DNA from 2 places in the Pseudomonas spirodelae genome. Region 2 is predicted to be linked to the other one. Evidence: riboswitches for the same ligand, from Rfam matches in the RefSeq annotation. Region 2 holds a riboswitch; the other holds the start of a gene.
The links. Region 2 has a riboswitch for cobalamin ahead of cobG (precorrin-3B synthase). Riboswitches for the same ligand answer to the same signal wherever they lie in the genome.
Positions count from the first base shown of each region.

Region 1: another riboswitch for cobalamin. It lies ahead of SOP97_RS18170 (TonB-dependent receptor family protein); the one in region 2 lies ahead of cobG (precorrin-3B synthase).

Region 1 is NZ_JAYEET010000055.1:22,087-29,227, forward strand. It holds gene SOP97_RS18145 (substrate-binding periplasmic protein) at 1-273, shown strand, start outside; gene SOP97_RS18150 (retropepsin-like aspartic protease family protein) at 291-938, shown strand; gene ribA (GTP cyclohydrolase II) at 1,127-1,747, shown strand; gene SOP97_RS18160 (MFS transporter) at 1,744-2,160, shown strand; gene SOP97_RS18165 (cobalamin-binding protein) at 2,160-2,957, shown strand; gene SOP97_RS18170 (TonB-dependent receptor family protein) at 3,013-4,935, opposite strand; cobalamin riboswitch at 5,036-5,253, opposite strand; gene dxs (1-deoxy-D-xylulose-5-phosphate synthase) at 5,320-7,141, opposite strand, start outside.
Region 2 is NZ_JAYEET010000036.1:114,118-121,258, reverse strand. It holds gene SOP97_RS11350 (SulP family inorganic anion transporter) at 1-78, shown strand, start outside; gene cobJ (precorrin-3B C(17)-methyltransferase) at 190-1,851, opposite strand; gene SOP97_RS11340 (precorrin-2 C(20)-methyltransferase) at 1,888-2,640, opposite strand; gene SOP97_RS11335 (precorrin-8X methylmutase) at 2,637-3,263, opposite strand; gene cobG (precorrin-3B synthase) at 3,256-4,599, opposite strand; cobalamin riboswitch at 4,700-4,875, opposite strand; gene cbiE (precorrin-6y C5,15-methyltransferase (decarboxylating) subunit CbiE) at 4,934-6,136, shown strand; gene SOP97_RS11320 (cobalt-precorrin-6A reductase) at 6,133-6,861, shown strand; gene SOP97_RS11315 ((2Fe-2S) ferredoxin domain-containing protein) at 6,989-7,141, shown strand, end outside.

The DNA of each region.
Region 1 (7,141 bases), on a different contig from region 2:
CGCAGCGGTATCCTCGGCATGCTGGATCAGGGGCGCACGGATTTCTATCTCGATGCTCAAGATGAAATTACATTTATTTTGCGTGATGCCCGCGTGCCGTCGCGTTACCGCGTTTCCCCGTTGATTGATCTGCCGCTGTATTTGGGCTTTGGCGATAACCCGCGTGGCCGTGCCCTGGCCGAGCTGTTCGATAAGCGCATGGACGAGTTGGTCGCAGATGGCCGTTTGCGGCCGATATTCATGCGCTGGAAGCAGCCTTACCCGTTTGATTAACCTGTGCGAGGCCGTCCATGTACGCCCTGAAATTAATCCTATTGAGCGCGCCGTTGCTATTGAGCAGCTGGGTAATGGCGGCCACTCAGGTGCGCGTCGTCGGCCTGTTCCCCGGCGCTGCAGTCTTGAATGTCGAAGGGCAGCGCAAGCTGGTCAAAGTCGGCCAGGTTGGCCCGCGTGGTGTCCAGGTGGTCAGCGCTGACAGTCGGGGCGCGGTGTTGCGTGTCGACGGTATTGAACGCAGCTACAGCCTCAGTCGCGAGTACAGCAATGGCTTTGCTGAAGCGCAGAAGAAGCAACTCAGCGTGGCCAAAGGTATCGGCGGGCATTACTGGGTCGCCGGCTCGGTGAACAGTCAGTCCATCCAGTTTCTGGTCGATACCGGCGCCACCTCGGTGGCACTTAATGATGAGCATGCCCGCCGGTTAGGTATCGACTACCGGGTTACCGGCTCGCCTTTGCAAGTGAGCACCGCCAGTGGCACGGCACGCGGCTGGCGGGTGACGCTGGATCGGGTCAAGGTCGGTGAGCTGGAAGTATTGGGCGTTGATGCCGTGGTGCTCGAAGGCAGTTCGCCTCGCGAAGCCTTGCTCGGCATGAGTTTTCTCAGCCGGGTTGGCTGGAAAGTGGAGCAGGATATGCTGGTGCTCGAGTCCAAGTACTAAGCGCTTGCTGGCAGCCTGCTACGCGTCGGCCCTACGACGTTAAAAACAGGACCCCAGCTTGTAAGAACAGAAACAAATGCTAGGCGGCTCGATCCTTATCATCAGTAATTCAGGCTGACCGGCTGCTGGGGCCTGCTGTTACAATGCCGGCTTGATTATTCCCTGCCCATTTCCTTTAGGAGTATCCGGTGTCCGTCGTGTTTGTCGCCGCCTCCCAGTTGCCTACGCCTTTTGGCCTCTTCACCATGCATGGCTTCCTCGAAGAGGCCACCGGCAAGGAACACGTTGCCCTGACCTTTGGCGATGTCGCCGATGGCGCCCCGGTTTTGGGCCGCTTGCACTCCGAGTGCCTGACCGGCGATGCGCTGTTCAGTCTGCGCTGCGACTGCGGCTTCCAGCTGGAAGCGGCGCTGCGCGCAATTGCGGATGAAGGCCGCGGTGTTTTGCTTTATCTGCGTCAGGAAGGCCGTGGTATTGGCCTGCTGAACAAAATTCGCGCCTATGAGCTGCAAGATGGTGGTGCTGATACGGTCGAGGCCAATGAGCGCCTGGGCTTCGGCGCCGATCAGCGTGACTACGCAATCTGCCTGCCGATGCTCGACCACCTGGGCATCAGCCAGCTCAAGCTGATGACCAACAACCCGCGCAAGGTTAAGGCGCTGGGCGATATGGGCATCAATGTGGCAACCCGTGTGCCGCTGCAGATCGGCCACAACCCGCACAACAAAAAGTACCTGGCGACCAAGGCTGGCAAACTCGGGCATATGCTCGGCAGCCTGCACCAGGGCGAGGTTGAGGAAAGCCTGTGACACGCAGCGAAGTGCGCCGGCGGCTGGCGCTGGAGTGGTGGCGACAGCTGGCCGTGACCCTGTTGCCGTTGTTCGTGCTCAACCTGCTATTTGGGGCTGAGCAGCAGACCGGCTTGCTGACTATGCCGCTGTTTATCGCCGGCCTGGCGTCAATGTTTGCCAGCTTGCCCCTGTTCAGTCGCTATAAACGCGCCTTGGTGGCCACTGAAAAAGCCCTCGATACAGCTGCCGAACACGATGCCTGGCTTGAGTTGGCGCGCGTCCGCCGTCTTGGGTTTCTGGGGGCGGCCGCGCCGGCCTGGATTGCCGCCGTTGCGGTGTTCGCCGGGCTGGAAGCGATTCCGCTGATCCTCCTGGCGATTTCCAGCGTCGTGATGCTCTACCTCTACCGCATCCCCCGCCAACTCGGCTAATGCGCGCGCTTGTTGTGGCCCTGCTGGCCCTGCTGGCCTGGCCGGCAGTGGGCGCCGAGCGGCTGATTAGTCTGGGCCCCTCTGTAACTGAAATCGTGCTTGAGCTCGGAGCTGTCGACCTGCTGGTTGGCGTGCTGGATGCGGGCCCGCGTCCGCCTGCGGCCGCGCATGTGCCTTCCGTCGGACGCTACGGGCAGCTGGAGATGGAGCGCGTTATCAGTCTGCAGCCTGACTTGGTGTTGCTCTTGCCTGAAAGCATTAGCCGGGCGCAGCGCCAGCAGTTGCAGGCCTTTGGCATCCCGATGTTGGTCGTTAAACCGCGCAAGCTAGCCGACCTGGCGCAGCAGTTTGTCGAGATCGGTACGCGTATCGGTCGTGCCGAACAAGGTTTGCGCCTGCAGCAGCAATTTCTGCAAGGGATGGCTGGTTTAGCTCAGCGCTATCAACGTCCACAGCCACTGCGGGTGTTTTATCAGGTTTGGGATGTACCGCTGTATACCCTTGGCGGCCAGCAGATTATTAGCGATGCCCTGCGTGTCTGTGGCGCCGAAAATATCTTTGCCGACCTGAGCCTGCCGGCTCCGCAAGTGAGTGTCGAGGCCGTCTTGCAGCGCAACCCCGAGGTGATTCTGGCCGGCACTCAGACGCAACTGGAGGCCTGGCGTAAGTGGCCAGTGGTGCGCGCTGTCGAGTTAAAGCAACTCTGGTTAGTGCCCGACGAGGGCATGGAGCGACCAAGCTTCCAGATGTTGGGGGCGATGGAGAAACTCTGTGAGCAGTTGGCAGCGGCCGAGTGAGTCGTGAAAGCAAGAAGGCCGCCCAATAGGCGGCCTTCTTGTAGGTGCTGCGTGGCTAGAAACGGTAGCCGACGCTTAGCTGTACCTGTTCTTCTGGAGCCGGGTAGCGGCTGTTGATAAAGCCAAAGGCATCATATTGCTTACCGGTGAGGTTATTAACCCGCAGCTTGCTATTGAATTGCCTGTAGTCGTAGCTGAGCGCGGCGTTGAGAAGGGTGTAACCACCGGCTTTTTGCTGGCTGTTGGCATCATCGCCTGAGTAGTAGCGATTCCCGGTGTATACCGCTTCCACATAGCTTTTCAGCCCTGGCAGGATTTCATAGCTCAGGTGAGCGCTAGCGCTATGCGGCGCAACCCAGGGCACGTCGTTACCTTTGAAACTGCCCGCGCGGTACTGCGCATCGGTAAAGCTGTATTGGCCGCCAATGCTCAAGCGCTTAGTTAGTTGGCGCTCTGATTCCAATAGCAGTCCGTCGCGGCGAGTCTTATCCAGATTAATGTTGGCACCCTTACCTTGGAAACCAAGCGGGTTAACGATCTCGGAGTCGTACATCAGCTCATCTTGTAGATCCATTCGATATAGCGTCGCTTGGTAGCGCTGGACGCCGTCTTGCCACTCGATGCCGCTTTCCCACGAGACGCCGGTTTGTGGTTTAAGAAAGACGACGTCAGGCAAGGTAAAGGCATTGTCGTTAACGTTGGCCCAGCGCAGTACATCCTCGCGCTTGATAAACACGCGGGTCTGTTGATTAGCTTGCCAGCTCAAGCCAATGCTGGTGCTGTCTTCGTTATCGCGATGTTTGAGTTGTTCCGATTTATTGTTGTCGTCGGCTTCGCTATTGCGATAGCCCAGGGTCAACGTCACGTCATTACCGAGGCTCTGGCTGAACTGCGTATACCAGTCACGCAGTGTTTGCTGAAATGCGGTGGCGTTGTACTCGTAATCGCTGCTGATGTGGTCGTGGCCCAGCAGCCATTCTGCATTGCCAAGGCTGTTGTCGAAGCGTGCGGTGATACGCGGGCTAAACGTTTCTATACGGGTGCCTTGGATGAACGGCGAAACGAATGACCCGTAGTTGAAGCTTCCGATACCGTCTTGATCGCTCTGGCTGTAATCGAAATGGGTGGTCCAAACATTGTCTAGCTGTTGTTCAAGCGCAAAGCGGTGAACTTGGGTTTTGCTGTTGTTGTAGCCATTGCTGTTTGCGTCATAGCTGGCTTTGCGGTCAGCCCTGCGTTCGGCAAGGCTCAAGCTTCCTGGATACAACAGCTCATCATTCACCGTCTGGTATTCGTATAACGCATGGCCGCTGTCATGGTCATAACGTAGGCGGGCAAAGGCGTTGCTGTAGTTGGCGTTGTTGTGGTCGCGGTAGTTATCGGTGTTGCGGGTTTCGCCGCTCGCATACAACGAGAAGCCGGCGCCCAGCTGTTGGCTGATATGGCCGCGGTAGGCTTCGAGGTCGTGACTGCCGATGCTGCTCTCGATATAGGCTTCATTGCTAGAGGGCGTGCGGGTAATGATGTTGATCACCCCGCCGACGGCTTGGTCACCATAAAGCACCGTCCCCGCCCCGCGAATGATCTCGATGCGCTCAATGTTGGCCAGTGGCACGCTGTTAAAGTCTGGCCCTGCCTGTGAGGGCTGGTTGAGGCGACGCCCATCAACCAGCACCAATGTGTTGTTCGCCGCGTTCTCGCCAAAGCCGCGCAAACTTAGAGCGGCTCGGTTGCCGTCGCCCATGGTGTCGCGTATCTGCAAGCCGGCTTGAGCCCGTAGCACATCAATAAGTGATGAAGCCGCAGTTTCTTCAATCTGCTTGCGATCAATGACCTTAACACTGGCCGGTGCCGGCGCTTTTAGCGCAGTGGCGCGGGTGATCACCAGCGGCGGTAATTCATAGCTGCTGGTATCGGTAGCAGCCAGGGCGAGATTCGGCGCTAGCACCACTGCCAGGGCAAGGCGGGACATTTTCATTTAGAGAATCCTCAAAAGGTCGAAAGACTTTTGAGGAGGGCAGGGGCAAGAACGGGCGCGCGGGCGCAGCCTGAGCTTGACGGTGATGCCCTCCGCAACACCCGTCACATCCAGCAAGGCCGGTCTCCGGACTCTCGACGTGCGTGGCCTCGTCCTTCCCAGATTGCTCCAGTGGCACGTGTGAGGCGACGTGCAGATTCGCTCTGCGGTCGATTACCGTTGCGGGGGCAGCGCCGGAATAGCTCTTTATGAGCGCACCGGCTTCCCGTTTAACGCCGCTTTACGGATAAAGGGCGCACCTTGGCGGAAGTAAAACGCCGCGCACCTTAATGCGCGGTTAAATCTATTACAAGCGAGCTAGGTTCAGCGCGGGATGAGCGGTACTCATACAGCCTGAAATGCGAGCCGGGCGCGTATGGCCGCTTCGATACCGGCGGCATCCAGCCCGCACTCGGCGAGCATCTGCGTGGGCTTGGCGTGCTCGACGTAGTAGTCAGGCAGGCCGAGGTGCAGCAGCGGTTTGAGGATGTTCTCGCGGGCAAGGAATTCGCTGGCCGCACTGCCGGCGCCGCCCATCACGCTGTTCTCTTCAATCGTCACCAGCAGTTCATGGCTGGCGGCCAGTTCACGTACCAGGGCTTCGTCCAGCGGTTTGACAAAGCGCATGTCGACCACAGTGGCATCCAGCGCTTCACCGACCTTGAACGCCTCACTCAGCTGTACGCCGAACACCAGCAGGGCGGTTTGCTTGCCCTGGCGGCGGATAATGCCTTTGCCGATTTCAAGGGGCTCAAGGCCTGGTTCGATGGTCGCATTAGGGCCTGTGCCGCGCGGGTAGCGCACGGCTGCCGGGCCATCGAACAGGTGGCCGGTGGTGAGCATGCGGCGCAGTTCGTTTTCATCACTCGGCGTCATCACCAGCATACCGGGGATGCAGCGCAGGTAGGAAATATCGAAGCTGCCGGCGTGGGTCGGGCCGTCTTCGCCAACCAGCCCGGCACGGTCGATGGCGAACAGCACGTCGAGGTGCTGTACGGCGACATCGTGAATCAGCTGGTCATAGGCACGCTGGAGGAAGGTCGAGTAAATCGCCACCACCGGCTTAACCCCGTCGCAGGCCATGCCGGCGGCCAGGGTGACCGCATGTTGTTCGGCGATGGCGACGTCGAAATAGCGCTCGGGGTAACGTTCGCTGAACGCCACCAAATCCGAGCCTTCTTTCATCGCCGGGGTGATGCCGACCAGGCGTGGGTCTTGCGCGGCCATGTCGCACAGCCACTGACCGAATACGCTGGAATATTTAGGGCCTGTGGGCTGCTTGGCCACGGGCGGGGCGTTGATGGGCTCCAGCTTGGTGATCGCGTGATAGCCAATCGGGTCGACTTCAGCGGGCGCAAAGCCCTTACCTTTCTTGGTCACCACATGCAGGAACTGCGGGCCGTCGAGGTCACGCATATTGCGCAGGGTGGCGAGCAGGCTTGGCAAGTCGTGGCCGTCGATCGGGCCGATGTAGTTCCAGCCGAGTTCTTCAAACAGGGTGCCGGAGACCAGCATGCCCTTGGCATGCTCTTCAGTTTTACGGGCAATCTCCCAGGCACCGGGCAGTTTGGACAGAACTTTTTTGCTGCCTTCACGCATATTGGCGTAGGTGCGGCTGGAGAGGATCTTGGCCAGGTAGGTGGACAGGCCGCCGACATTTTTCGAGATCGACATGTCGTTGTCGTTGAGCACCACCAGCATATTGGCTTTGACGTCGCTGGCGTGATTTAGCGCCTCGAAGGCCATGCCGGCGGTCAGCGCGCCATCACCGATCACCGCGACTGATTTGCGCTTGCTGCCCTGCATGCGCGCCGCAATGGCCATGCCGAGCGCCGCGCTGATGCTGGTGCTGGAGTGGCCGACGCCGAAGGTGTCGTATTCACTTTCCGAGCGGCGTGGGAAGGCGGCGATGCCGTCCTTCTGGCGCAGGCTGCCCATCTGCTCGCGACGGCCGGTGAGAATCTTGTGTGGGTAGGCCTGGTGGCCCACATCCCACACCAGGCGGTCGTCCGGGGTGTCGAAGACATAATGCAGCGCCACGGTCAGCTCGATCACACCGAGGCCCGCGCCGAAATGTCCACCGGTCTGCCCGACTGTATACAGCAGGTACTGGCGCAACTCGTCGGCCAGGGTTTCCAGCTCGGCTTCACCCAGGCGGCGCAGCTCG
Region 2 (7,141 bases):
GGCAAACACCTGCGCGTACTGCACCTGTCCGAACGCTGCAAGCAACTGCTTAAACGCTCGGGTACGCATCAGGATTGATGCTCGTAGGATGGGTTGAGCGCAGCGATACCCATCGCTGTGCCCTACCCAATATCTATGTCACGTCAAAATCCCTGATGGGTATCGCACGCTCAACCCATCCTACATTTGCTACAGCTGTGGATAACTGCGCGGCGTATACACCCACTCGCCACCCTCGGCGCGCGGGAAGCGGCAGGTTTGGCTGGAGCCGATGATCACCAGGGTGCGCATATCGACCATCTCTGGCGTGAGTTCGCCTAGCGTCAGGCTGCGCAGGGTTTCGCCGGGGCGGCCGATGTCGCGGCCGAGCACCACCAGGGTTTCTGGCGTGCGTTGTTGGCGGATGATCTCCAGCGCACTGCCGAGCTGCCAGGGGCGGGCTTTGGAGATGGGGTTGTAGAAGGCCATCACCAGGTCGGCGGCGGCGGCATGCGCCAGGCGCTTTTCGATAATGGCCCAGGGCTTGAGGTTGTCCGACAGGGAGATCAGGCAGAAGTCATGCCCCAGCGGCGCGCCGGCTTTGGCGGCGGTGGCCAGCGCTGCGGAGACGCCGGGGAATATCTGTAGATCGACGCGCTGCCATTCGGCTTTGGTGGATTCGTGCAGGGCTTCCAGCACGGCGGCGGCCATGGCGAATACACCCGGGTCGCCGGACGACACCACCACCACGCGTCGGCCGCTGGCGGCCAGCTCGAAGGCATGCCTGGCGCGCTGCATTTCTTCACGGTTATCGGTGCAGTGGCGCACCTGCTCCGGGCGCAGCGGGCCGGCCATATTGATATAGGTTTCGTAGCCGAGCAGGTCCTGGGCTTCATCCAGCGCCTGACGCGCGGCGGGCACCATAAATTCAGCGGCACCAGGGCCGAGACCGATTACCGTCAGACGACCACGCGGGCGACCAAGCTGGTTGGCGTCGATGGGTGCAGCGGCCAGCAGCAGGCGCAGGTTGGCGTGCTGGCTGTGTAGCGGCGGCAATTGCGTAGCGTCGTCGATAAAGCGCAGCGGCAGCTTGAGCTGCGTGGCGGCGGCGTGCAGTTCGGTTTTGGCCATCAGTTCCGGCGCGGCCAGCAGGCAGGCCAGGCTGTGCGGCGCCAGGTTGCTGGCATGCAGCGCCTGCTGCAGCTCGTTAAGCAAATCGGCGCTGGCGCGTTCGATCCACACTGCGACTTGTTGCGGGTGAATCAATAGCTCATCAACGTTGGCGGCGCGACTGTGCGGGCTGATATGGATCACCCGGTCAGCGCTGTTATCCACAGGCAGTTTGGCCTGGGTCAGCCAGGGCGCGTCGCCTTCAATACGCACGGCCTGACCGCTGAGCAGGTCGCTGACAAAGCCTTTGCCCTGTTCCAGATCGGCCAATACATAACCGGCTGGCGGCTCCAGCAGGCAGGTACCAAAGCGCAGTTCGCCGCTGGTGGTGATCGCCGCGCTGACCTCTAGGTGTGCCGCAACTTCGCGCGCCATCCGGTTGACCCCGCCCAGCCCGCCGAGCAGCGGCACTACGGCGCTGCCATCTTCGGCCACGGCCAGCACCGGTGGTTCGCGGTCCTTCTCGCCGAGCACGGCAGCCAGACTGCGGATGACGATGCCGGCGGCGCACAGGGCGATGATCGGCGTGCCGTCGCGATATAGCGTGCGCAGGTTGTCGCCGAAGTCTTCATACAGCCGCTCGACATCCGCCACTCGACCGCTCAGGCCGTGAATCTGCGCCTGTGGATAAAGCACCTGGATACGCCGCGCGCAGGGCAGGGCGGAGGGGCCGAGGATGATGATGGCGGGAGCGGCGGTCATAAGGTGTTCCATAGTGGGCGGGGCGCGGTGGGCGGATCAACCGCGCCATTTCTCGCCGGGAATGACGATCATCGAGAAGTACGGCGAGGACATCGCTTCCACCTCGTCCAGCGGCACGATGCGTTGGTTGCCCATGGTCGCGCGCTCAACGTAATGCGCGCGCTGGTCGATGCCCAGCTCCTGCAACACGCGGCGGACTTTCTCGAAGTTGCGCCCGAGCTTCATCACCACGGAGGCTTCGGCATCGCGCAGGCGCTGCTTGAGTTCATCTTCTGGCAGCACGCCGGAGAGCACGCTCAAGCTCTGGTTGCGGTATACCAGCGGGGTGCCGAGCACCGAGGCGCAGCCGAGCATGGAGCACACGCCGGGCACCACTTCCACGTCGTACTGGCCGGCCAAACGGTCGTGCAGATACATGTAGGAGCCGTAGAAGAACGGGTCGCCTTCACAGATCACCGCTACGTCGTGGCCAGCATCCAGTCGTGCAGCGATTTGCACGGCGCAGGTGTCGTAGAAGTCGCTGATCACATCCTCATAGCTTAGCGGCGCGGCGAGCTTTTCTGTGGTCACCGGGTAGACCAGCGGCAGGCGCTGCTGGGAGTCGGTCAGGTGCGCTTCGATAATGCCGAAGGCGTTGCCGCCCTGACCGACGTTGGCTTTGGCCTTGGCCACAAAGTAGCCAATCACCGCTGCCGATTGCAGCAGGCGCAGGGCCTTGAGGGTGATCAGCTCGGGGTCGCCGGGGCCGACGCCGATGCCTAGCAGGCGGCCTTTTTGTACGCTCATCACTCCACCTCCGTGGCCAGGGCGTTGACCGCCGCTACCGCCATGGCGCTACCGCCACGGCGGCCGCGCACGATCACATAGGGCACGCCGCGGCTGTCGGCGGCCAGGGCGTCCTTGGATTCTGCCGCGCCGATAAAGCCCACCGGCATACCGATGATCAACGCCGGTTTTGGCGCGCCGGCATCGAGCATTTCCAGCAGGTAGAACAGTGCGGTGGGGGCGTTGCCGATCACCACCACGCTGCCTTCCAGGTGCTCGCGCCAATGTTCCAAGGCGACGGCCGAACGGGTATTGCCGAGTGCGCGTGCTTGCTCAATCACACCGTCGTTATGCAGGGTGCAGATCACCGGGTTGTTGGCGGCCAGGCGCGGGCGGGTGATGCCTTCGGCGACCATCCGCGCATCGCAGAGAATCGCCGCACCCTTGGCCAGCGCGGCGCGGCCGGCGGCCCCGGCACCGGGGGAGAAGCGCAGGTCCTGCACCACATCGACCATGCCGCAGGCGTGGATGACGCGCACGGCGAGCTTTTCCAGATCGGCCGGGATGTTGCTGAGGTCCGCCTCGGCGCGGATGGTGGCGAAGGACTGGCGGTAGATTTCCTGGCCGTCGCGGATGTACTCAAGCATCGCTGTTTCCTGTTGCGCAGTGGGCGGCGAACCAGTCGCCGGCCTCGTCGATAGTCATGGCGCTGGCCAGCAGCTGGCCGAAACCGGCCACCTCGGACGTGCGTTGATAGAGCTGGTAATGCCCGGCGCTGCTGGCCAGCAAGGTAAAGGGCGCGGTATGCGCGGCGGCGCAGGAGCGCGTGCAGGCGCTGAGATGCACCTGCGGCCGCGCTGTGCTGGCGCGCAGGCGCTTGGCGAGCAGCAAGGCGTCGGCTTTGCTGTCGGCCAGGCCCTTGGCGCAGGCGGCTGAGCCGGTGCAGGCGATCAGATTGCTAAGTGGTTCCTGCGCATCGATCAGCAGGCCCAGTTCGGCCAGTTTGTGCAGCAGGTAGTCTGCCGATTGCTCGGGGATATTTGGTAGCAGCAGACCCTGCCAGGGTGTCAGGCGCAGGCTGGCATCGCCAAATTGCTCGGCCAGATCCGCCAGGGCGTTGAGTTGCGAAGCATCGATTCGGCCCAGACGCGCGCTGGCAGCGACCATGCACAGGCCCGCCTGCTGCTGCGGATAAATGCCGATTGCCGCACCCTGGCTGACGGGTGTGCGCGGCCAATCGGTCGGAGCCGTTTGCACGCTAAAGGGCAGACGCGCTTGCAGCTGTTGCAGCAGCTGGCTGGGCGTCATCACACCGAGCAACTGGCGCATCCGGCTGTGTTCGCTCCCAGCCAGATCGAGGAACAGCCTGAGCAGTTGCTCCACCAGCGGCACGGCTTGCTCAATGTCGACCACACCCAGTGGCTTGTCAGTCGGGCAGCCAGCCAGGCCAAAGGCCAGTCGAGCTGGCGAGCCGGACAGGGCGCTAAGCCAGATATCGTGGGGGTGTTGCAGCATCGTCAGGGCTTCGCCGCCGTCGAGCTGAATGGCGAATTTGGCCGAAAGCGCATGCAGTGCTGGGGTGTTTTGCAGCAGATCGAGCAGCGTGGCGGCCAGCGGCCGGGTGTCGAGCAGGGCATGCGGGTCAAGGCCGGCGGCGGGGCTGAGCAGCAAGTTGCGCACATCATCCGCTGCCGGGTTGCTGGGGCCGAGACCGGCAGCGAGCAGGCGCTCGATCAACTCGGCCTGCTGACCAGCCAACACGCCACGAATCTGCAGATTGCTGCGGTTGGTCAGCTCCAGCACACCGCTGGCGCAGCGTTCGGCCGCCTCGGCGATGGCGCGTGCCTGTTTGCTGCTGAGTACGCCGCCGGCCAGCTTGACCCGACAGATACCACCGTCCAGCGCCTGAACGATACGCAGCAGGCCGGGGCACGCGCTGGGGCGTGGTAGTGACGGATCTATGGTGGTGGAATGGTCGCGCAACGGATTCACCAACAACAAAGACGCGGCGACCGAACCAGCAGAGTTCACCCTGGCACAGGGGAACTCAATGGCATCGGTACACCCCGCCCGATGTTGGCACTCGCGACTAGCGTCGTCGGCAGGTCTCCTGGCTGACAGGTCATCATCTGCCGCGGCCTTCCCAGTTTCCCAGTGGCGCAGTTGCGGCAGACTCGCTGTTTACAGTTGCGGGGGCAGCCACGGTTTAACCGTGTTCCCTCTTAGGCCCGTTAGGGCACCGACGAAGGCTGTATTATGCCCGCTTTGTCTAACGCGCAGACACCCTTGCTCGTCAGGCGGGTACAGAGGAGTGGCTATGACGGCCTGGTTAACCCTGGTTGGGATCGGTGAAGACGGCTACGCCGGCCTGGGTGAGGCGGCGCGCCAGGCGCTGAGCGAGGCGCAGTGCATTGTCGGCGCGGCGCGGCAACTGGCGCTGTTGCCGGCCGCGTTACCGGGGCAGCACGAGCTGTGGCCCAGCCCATTCAGCCTAGAGCCGCTGCTGGCGCGACGCGGTACGCCAGTCTGTGTGCTGGCTAGCGGTGATCCGCTGTTTTATGGGGTTGGCGCGAGCCTGGCGCGGCAGTTGCCGGCTGAAGAGCTGCGGGTGTTCTCGTCGCCTTCGTCAGTGTCCCTGGCCGCCGCCCGCATGGGTTGGCCGCTGCAGGAGGTGACGGTGCTGTCGCTGGTGGCGCGGCCGTTGGCGGCGCTGCAGGCGCAGATTTTCCCCGGCGCGCGGCTGCTGCTGTTGAGCAATGACGGCGACAGCCCGGCGGCGGTGGCCGAATTGCTGCGTGCGCGCGGTTTTGGCCCCAGCCGGCTGACCGTACTGGAACACCTGGGCGGCGCTCAGGAACGGCGCATCGACGGCTTGGCTAGTGACTGGGTGCAGGTGCGGGTGGCTGACCTCAATCTGCTGGCGGTTGACTGTGTGGCGGGCGCCGAGGCGCGTTTGCTGCCGCTGACGCCGGGTTTGCTGGATGACGCTTATCAGCACGACGGCCAGCTGACCAAGCGCGATGTACGCGCGATCACCCTGGCGCGTTTGGCTCCAAAACCCGGCGAACTGCTTTGGGATGTTGGCGCCGGCTGCGGCTCCATCGGCATCGAGTGGATGCGCACACACCCCAGCTGCCTGGCCATCGCCATTGAGGCCGACGCTGGGCGTCAGGCGCATATCCAGCACAACCGCGACGCCCTTGGCGTGCCCGGCCTGCAACTGGTCGCCGGTCGCGCGCCCGAAGCATTGGCTGATTTGGCCGCGCCGGATGCGATTTTTATCGGTGGCGGGGTGACCATTCCCGGCATGCTGGAGCAGTGCTGGGCCAACCTGAAACCGGGCGGTCGGCTGGTGGCTAATGCCGTCACCCTGCAAAGCGAAGCGGCGTTGGTGGCCTGGCGTGAGCAGGTGGGCGGTGAGCTGACCCGCATCAGCGTGGCCCAGGCGCAGCCGCTGGGCGGTTTCGACACCTGGCGCAGCGCCCTGCCGATCACTCTGCTGCAAGTACGCAAGCCGTGAGCCCGCGCATTCTGCTGCTCGGCGGCACCACCGAGGCCTTGCGTTTGGCGCGCCGCCTTGGCCCTGAAAGCATCTACAGCCTGGCGGGTTTGGGCCGGGTGCCGGATGACTTGCCCTGCCAGGTGCGCGTTGGCGGCTTTGGCGGGGCCGAAGGCTTGGCGGCGTTTATCCGCGAGCAGGGCATCGAGTTGCTGCTGGACCTGACTCACCCTTATGCCGCGCAGATCAGCGCCAATGCTGCCCGTGCTGCAGAGCTGAGCGGCGTTGCCTGCTGGGCGCTGCGTCGCCCCGGTTGGCAGGCTGGCGCTGGTGATGATTGGCGTGAGGTGGACGACTGGGCTGAGCTGGTAGCTGCGTTAGAACATTTCCAGCGCCCGCTGTTTACCCTCGGCCGTGAGCCGTTGGAGCACCTGCACGAGATTCCCCTGCACCAGCACTGGACCGTTCGCTGTCTGACGGCGCAACAAGCGGTGCCGCGTGCGGAAATCATCGGCGCGCGCGGGCCGTTCGCGCTGGACGAGGAGCGCGCGCTGTTCGCTCGCCTGGGGACTGATGTGCTGATCAGCAAGAACAGCGGCAGCGCGTCCACCGAGCCGAAGTTACAGGTGGCGCGCGAACTGGGTTTGCCGGTGCTGTTGCTGCGCCGGCCCGAGTTGCCAGCGGTAGAGCGCGAGTTTGCCCAGTTGGAGGACCTGTGGGGTGCGCTTCAGCGGCGCCTGGTTTGAGCCGTCATCGCGGCTAAAGCCCCTCCCACGTCGGGTACACAGCTCCGTTGCTACAACCCGAAATCGCCCGGATGGCCTCTGCGCTATGGCGGACTGCTAGACTGCCGGCCCTTTTGAGGAGGTCGCGATGAACCCCACTCCATACGCCCACGTGTTGTTTATCGGTCCCGGTCTTAGCCGTGGCGCGTCGGCTGAGCGTTTGCAGCAGCGGCTTGCTGCGCTGTTGGGCGAGGCGCACCTGCATGACAGCGAACAGGATCTGCAGCCGTTCTGGCAGGCG